Cupriavidus metallidurans CH34: one gene and its partner. The protein of the gene in region 1 binds, or shares a complex with, the protein of each later gene. Links are inferred from orthologs where the notes say so. Each region holds a gene or a part of one and is shown on either strand. Other genes may lie near its edges.

The links.
Region 2: the proteins of RMET_RS09145 (region 1) and holA are in contact, whole or in part, in a cryo-EM structure (PDB 8GIZ), measured with the Escherichia coli proteins. The link is inferred for Cupriavidus metallidurans CH34 from one-to-one orthologs.

Annotation. Positions count from the first base shown.
Region 1 is NC_007973.1:1,981,666-1,984,888, reverse strand. What follows is about bases 135-3,040. They hold RMET_RS09145 (DNA polymerase III subunit delta'), read left to right. Parts: upstream 135-1,033; coding sequence 1,034-2,047; downstream 2,048-3,040. Other genes in these bases: RMET_RS09135 (TatD family hydrolase), read left to right, coding at 2,729-3,040; RMET_RS09140 (PilZ domain-containing protein), read left to right, coding at 2,153-2,563; tmk (dTMP kinase), read left to right, coding at 345-947; mltG (endolytic transglycosylase MltG), read left to right, coding at 135-340. Also shown: more of mltG, read left to right, coding at 1-134; more of RMET_RS09135, read left to right, coding at 3,041-3,223. UniProt on the Escherichia coli protein: Part of the beta sliding clamp loading complex, which hydrolyzes ATP to load the beta clamp onto primed DNA to form the DNA replication pre-initiation complex.
Region 2 is NC_007973.1:3,227,851-3,231,164, reverse strand. Bases 46-3,042 are described here. They hold holA (DNA polymerase III subunit delta), read left to right. Parts: upstream 46-1,007; coding sequence 1,008-2,078; downstream 2,079-3,042. Other genes in these bases: RMET_RS14890 (glutamate-5-semialdehyde dehydrogenase), read left to right, coding at 2,205-3,042; RMET_RS14900 (LPS-assembly lipoprotein LptE), read left to right, coding at 441-956; leuS (leucine--tRNA ligase), read left to right, coding at 46-404. In the rest of the region: more of leuS, read left to right, coding at 1-45; more of RMET_RS14890, read left to right, coding at 3,043-3,314. UniProt on the Escherichia coli protein: Part of the beta sliding clamp loading complex, which hydrolyzes ATP to load the beta clamp onto primed DNA to form the DNA replication pre-initiation complex.

The DNA of each region.
Region 1 (3,223 bases):
GGAGCGCCCGATGATCGCGGCCGTGTTCGTCAACCGTCTGCGCAAGAACATGATGCTGCAGACCGATCCGACCGTGATCTACGGCCTGGGTGAGCAATTCGACGGCAACCTGCGCAAGAGGGATTTGCTGACGGACACCCCGTACAATACGTACACCCGTACGGGCCTGCCGCCGACGCCGATTGCCTTGCCGAGTCTGGCGTCGCTGGCCGCAGCCACGACGCCGGCGCCATCGGACGCCTTGTATTTCGTGGCACGCGGCGACGGCAGCAGCCATTTCTCCAATTCACTACCCGAACACAATCGCGCGGTCGACAAGTACCAGCGCGGCAAACCATAAGGTCATGCGCGGAAAATTCATCACCTTCGAGGGCATCGATGGCGCGGGCAAGAGCACCCATATCGAGTGGGTGGCCGAGCGCCTGCGCGCGCGCGCAAATGTCGTCACTACCCGGGAGCCGGGCGGCACGCCGCTGGGCGAAGACCTGCGCCAGTTGCTGCTGCACCGGAAGATGCATCTTGAAACCGAGGCGCTGCTGATGTTCGCGGCGCGCCGCGAGCACATCGCCGAAGTCATCGAGCCCGCGCTGGCGCGCGGCGACTGGGTCATCTCGGATCGTTTCACCGATGCCACGTTTGCCTATCAGGGCGGTGGCCGCGGGCTGGCGCTCGATCGGCTGGCCACGCTCGAGCAGTGGGTGCAGAGCGGTCTTCAGCCCGACCTGACGCTGCTGTTTGACGTTCCGCTGGAAACCGCGAGCGCACGTCTGGCCGGGGCCCGTGAGCCCGACAAGTTTGAGGCCGAGTCCCGCGCCTTCTTCGAACGCACCCGCACTGAGTATCTGCGCCGTGCGGCGGAAGCGCCACAGCGCTTTCGGGTCATCGACGCAACGCGCTCGATCGACGAGATTCGTGTGGCGCTTGAAGAAATTATTGCAACGCTTTGATTTTTAATGGCTATATCCATGTGGTGATGTCGATGTCATTGACTCCGACAATACATGAGATGGCTGCGCTAACTGATTGAACCTGAATGCTTTATCCCTGGCAACGAGATGACTGGCATCGGCTGACCGCGCTACGCGACCGGCTGCCGCACGCGCTGCTGCTTCACGGCCAGCAAGGCATCGGCAAGCGCGATCTGGCGTTGCACTTCGCGCAGGGCCTGCTTTGCGAAAGCGCGCTGCCCGATGGCCAGCCCTGCAATACCTGCAGCGCCTGCCACTGGTTTGGTCAGGGCAACCATCCCGATTTCACGGTGGTTCGGCCCGAGGCACTGGAAGCCGGCGCTGGAGAGGCCGAAGGCGACGGCGAGAGCGGCAGCAAGAAGAAGGCGCCGAGCAAGATCATCCGCATGGAGCAGGTGCGGGCGCTGATCGAAGCGGTGGGTGTTGGCACGCACCGCGCGGGTTTGCGCGTGGTGGTGGTCTATCCGCTCGACGCGCTGCAGACTGAAGGCGCCAACGCGCTGCTCAAGACGCTCGAGGAGCCGCCGCCGTCCACGGTGTTCCTGCTGGTCACGGATCGTATCGACCGTGTGTTACCGACGATCCTGTCCCGCTGCCGCCAATTCTCGATGACGCGGCCGACCAGCGCGGATGCGCTCGATTGGCTGCGCGGACAGGGGGTGGCCGATGTGGAGGCGCAACTGGCGCTGGCTGGGGGGGCGCCACTGACGGCGCTGCACGCGGCCGAGGCCGAGGAACAGCCCTTGCAGCGCTGGCTGGTCGGCCAGCTCGGTAGCGCGGCTGCGCTGGATGCCCTGGCCGCCGCGGAGCAATTGCAGAAGCTGCCGGTTCCCGCCGTGCTCGGCACCCTGCAACGCTGGACGTACGATCTGCTGGCGCTCTGCCTGGGTACGGGTGCCGCACGTTACTTCCCGAAGGAGCAGACGGCACTGGCCCGCTGCGCCAGCGCAACCGACGCGCATCGGCTGCAGGCGTTCGCCGCGCGGCTGGTCGGACATCGCCGCAATGAGAACCATCCGTTGGCGGCGCGCCTCGTGATGGAGTCGGTGTTGCTCGATTACCGACAATTGTTCCGTTAGCGTGCGTCTCGCGGTAGGAATCGTGCCGCACACGTGGTACAAGTCGAACAAAGCGACTTTCAAATAGCCCGCACAAAGCGGGCAACGCTGCAACAAGGGGTCAAGATGAACACACCAGCCATAGCGGCGCCGACACGACCAGCGGTCGGTCCCGCCACGATTCCCAATCCTGCGACGACCGGCCGCCCGAACGTGTTGTCACTGTCGATCAAGGACCAGGCAGGGCTGTATGCGGCCTATATGCCGTTCCTGGCGCGCGGCGGGATCTTCGTGCCTTCGAACCGGCCGTTCAGGCTTGGGGAGCAGGTATTCCTGGTGCTGTCGCTGCTGGATCGCCCGCAGAAGTATCAGGTGCAAGGTACTGTCGCGTGGATCACGCCGGTCGGCACGCCGATGAAGACGCCCGGCGTGGGGGTGCATCTCCCGGACGACGATATTGGCCGTTCGCTGAAGCGCGCGGTGGAAGAGATTCTTGGCAAGACGATTGAATCCGGGCGACCGACCCAGACCCTGTAGTCCATCTGGAGTTGCTGTCTTGCGCGAAATATTAGTCGCAACTTGTTGTAATTTATGAATGTTTTTGGTTTTGCCGCGGGTATCGTCGTTCGATGCCGGGCCGGTGACCGTGGCGTCGAGCGAGACCTGATGATCGCCCGACGTCGGCTCGATTGAGATATCCCCATGTTTGTTGATTCCCACTGCCATATCGATTTTCCCGAGCTGGCCGAAAGGCTGCCGCAGTTGCTCGAGAACATGCGGACCAATCAGGTGTCGCACGCCCTCTGCATCTCGGTGACGCTCGAGGACTTTCCGCGCGTGCTGGCGCTGGCCGAACAGCATCCGAACCTGTATGCCTCAGTCGGCGTGCATCCTGACTACGAGGAAGGCGCCGAAGAACCGACACTCGAGCGGCTGGTCACGCTGTCGGCGCATCCGCGAGTGGTTGGTACCGGCGAGACCGGGCTGGACTACTACCGTCTCAATGGTCGCAGCATCGCGGAGATGGAGTGGCAGCGTGAGCGGTTCCGCACCCATATCCGCGCGGCCCGCCAGACTGGCAAGCCGCTGATCATCCATACGCGATCCTCGGCGGACGACACGCTGCGGCTGATGCGCGAGGAAAACGCAGGTGAGGTTGGCGGCGTCATGCACTGCTTCACGGAGACCTGGGACATC
Region 2 (3,314 bases), 1.2 Mb from region 1 along the record:
TGTCCGCCACGATGAAGATGCTGAACGCGCTGGAAGATGCGAAGACCGCTTCGCCGGCCGGGCGCCGTGAAGGCTTCAGCGTGCTGCTGCGCGTGCTGTACCCGGTGGTGCCGCACATCGCCCACGGGCTGTGGCAGGAACTCGGCTACGCCGCTGAGACGGTCGACATTCTCGACGCCGCATGGCCGCAAGTCGACGAAGCCGCGCTGGTGCGCAGCGAGATCGAACTGGTGCTGCAGGTCAACGGCAAGGTGCGTGGCAGCCTGACGGTGCCGGCCGATGCTGACCGCGCCGCGATCGAGGCCACCGCGGCCGCCAGCGAGATCGTGGCCAAGTTCGCCGCCGGTGCCGCACCGAAGAAGATCGTGGTGGTGCCGGGCCGTCTCGTCAACGTCGTGCTCTGAAGCACGCGGACTGGAATCAGCAGACAGGGATAACGAATGGATCGACCGAACATGGGACGCCGCGGTTTCTTCGCCATCGGCGCCGCGGCAGCGGCGGCGGCATTGCTGGGTGGCTGCGGCTTCCATATGCGCGGTAACGCCGATTTTGCGTTCAAGCGGCTCTACATCGGCATTCCCGCGAATTCGCTGATGGGTGCGGATTTGCGCCGCAACATCCGCAATGGCTCGGACACGCAGATCGTTACCGACCCGAAGGAAGCGGACGCACTGCTCGACGTGCTGGCCGATACGCGGGCCAAGTCGATCCTCTCGATTACCACCGAGGGTGTGGTGCGGGAATACCGTCTGACCTACCGCTTTACCTTCCGCCTGCGCGATGCCAGTGGCAAGGAGCTGATCCCACCGTCGACGCTGCTGCTGACGCGCGACCTGACGTACAACGAAGCCAACACGCTGGCCAAGGATTACGAAGAGCAGCAGCTCTATCGCGACATGCAGCGCGATGTTGTGAATCAGCTCATGCGCCGGCTGGCCTCGGTCAAGACGATCTGACGCGCCGGGTATCGGCGCGACTCAGGCCGACACAGGAAACATAGGGCGACAATGCAGCTCAAGCTCGACGGACTCGAGGCACATCTGAGGCAGGCGCAGGCCAAGGGCCTGGCGCCGCTTTACGTCGTTCACGGCGACGAGCACCTGCTGGTGCTGGAGGCGGTAGATCGCCTGCGCCGCGCTGCGCGAGAGGCCGGTTTCTCCGAACGCGACGTGCTGGTGGCCGAACGTGGCTTCCAGTGGGGGCAGGTCATCGAGGCCCAGCAGTCGATGTCGCTGTTCGGCGACCGCAAGATCGTCGAGTTGCGTATTCCATCGGGCAAGCCGGGCAAGGACGGCGGCGAGGCGTTGCGCGCCGTGGCCGCCCAGCCGTCGCCGGATGTGGTGATGCTGGTCACACTGCCGCGCCTGGATTTCGCCACGACGAAATCGGCCTGGTTCCAGGCATTGGAGTCGGCGGGGGTGTCGATCAAGGTCGATGCCGTGGACCGCACGCGGCTGCCCGCCTGGGTGGGCGAACGACTCGGCCTGCAGCAGCAGCGGGTGGAGCCGGGCGAGCCAGGGCGGCGCGCGCTGCAGTTCATCGCCGAAAAGGTCGAGGGCAACCTGCTGGCCGCGCATCAGGAAATCCAGAAGCTCGGCCTGCTTTATCCGCCCGGCGCGCTGACCTTCGACCAGGTTCAGGACGCGGTGCTGAACGTGGCCCGCTACGACGTGTTCAAACTGTCCGAAGCCATGCTCGGCGGCGACGTGCCGCGCCTGGTGCGTATGCTCGAAGGGCTGCGTGGCGAGGGCGAGGCTACGGTGCTGGTGCTGTGGGCGCTGACCGAGGAAATTCGCGTATTATCCAAGGTCCGGCAAGGCTTGGCGGGCGGCAAGCCGGCGGGCGTGCTGATGCGCGAACTGCGCGTCTGGGGCCCGCGCGAGCGGCTCGTACCACAGGCCGCGCAACGGCTGTCGATGCCGCAACTGGAAGCCGCGCTTGCCATGGCCGCGCGGCTGGACCGGCAGGTCAAGGGCCTGTCCGACCTGCCAGGCGCTGGCGGAGCGGCCGGTGCGTTACCAGCCGAGCCATGGGACGGCCTGATGCAGCTTGCGCTGATGATCGCCAGACCCGCATGAGGCCTCCGGGCCCCCGGGGTCCGGACAGGTGACCGGACCACCGAACCAGAACAATCGCCGGCAGCCGCGCCGGCGCATCGACATCGCGGCACTCATAGCAGACCGGGCACAGGCCCGGACACCATCATGACCGAGTTCGATCTCCACGCTTACATGACCCGCGTTGGCCAGCAGGCCCGCGCGGCATCGCGCGCCATGGCGCGCGCTTCCACGGCCGACAAGAACCGTGCGCTGCTGACGATTGCCGCGGCCATCCGCCGCGATGCGGACAAGCTCAAGGCCGTCAACGCCCGCGACGTCGAACGCGCCCGCACCAACGGCCAGGACGCCGCCTTCATTGATCGCCTGACACTGTCGGACAAGGCGATCGCCACGATGGCAGCCGGCCTCGAGCAGATAGCCGCGCTGGCGGACCCGATCGGCGAAATCTCGAACATGAAGTTCCGTCCCACCGGCATTCAGGTGGGCCAGATGCGCGTGCCGCTCGGCGTGATCGGCATCATCTATGAATCGCGTCCGAACGTGACCATCGATGCGGCGGCGCTGTGCCTGAAGTCGGGCAACTCTACGATTTTGCGTGGCGGCTCCGAGGCGATCGAATCGAATACCGCCCTGGCCGCGCTCGTGGCCGAGGGACTGGCCGCGGCGGGGCTGCCCTCCGAAGCCGTGCAGGTGATCGAAACCACGGATCGCGCCGCGGTTGGTCGCCTGATCACGATGACCGAGTATGTCGACGTGATCGTGCCGCGCGGCGGCAAGAGCCTGATCGCCCGCTTGATGGAAGAGGCGCGCGTGCCGATGATCAAGCACCTGGACGGCATCTGCCACGTCTATATCGATGACGACGCCGACCTGGAAAAGGCCGTGCGCGTGTGCGACAACGCCAAGACGCAGCGCTACGCACCGTGCAACACGATGGAAACGCTGCTCGTGTCGCGCGAGATAGCTGCGAAGGCGCTGCCGCCGCTGTGCCGTATCTACCAGGAAAAAGGTGTCGAGTTGCGCGTCTGCCCGGCAACGCGCGCCACGCTGGAAGCCGCCGGCTTCTCGGGCCTGGTCGACGCCACCGAGGAGGACTGGCGTCTCGAGTACCTGGCGCCGGTGCTGGCGATCCGCACGGTGGACGGACTGGACGCCGCCATCGCGCACATCAACACCTACGGGTCGGCGCATACCGATTCGATCATCACCGAGAACTACACCACCGGGATGCGTTTTCTGCGTGAAGTCGATTCG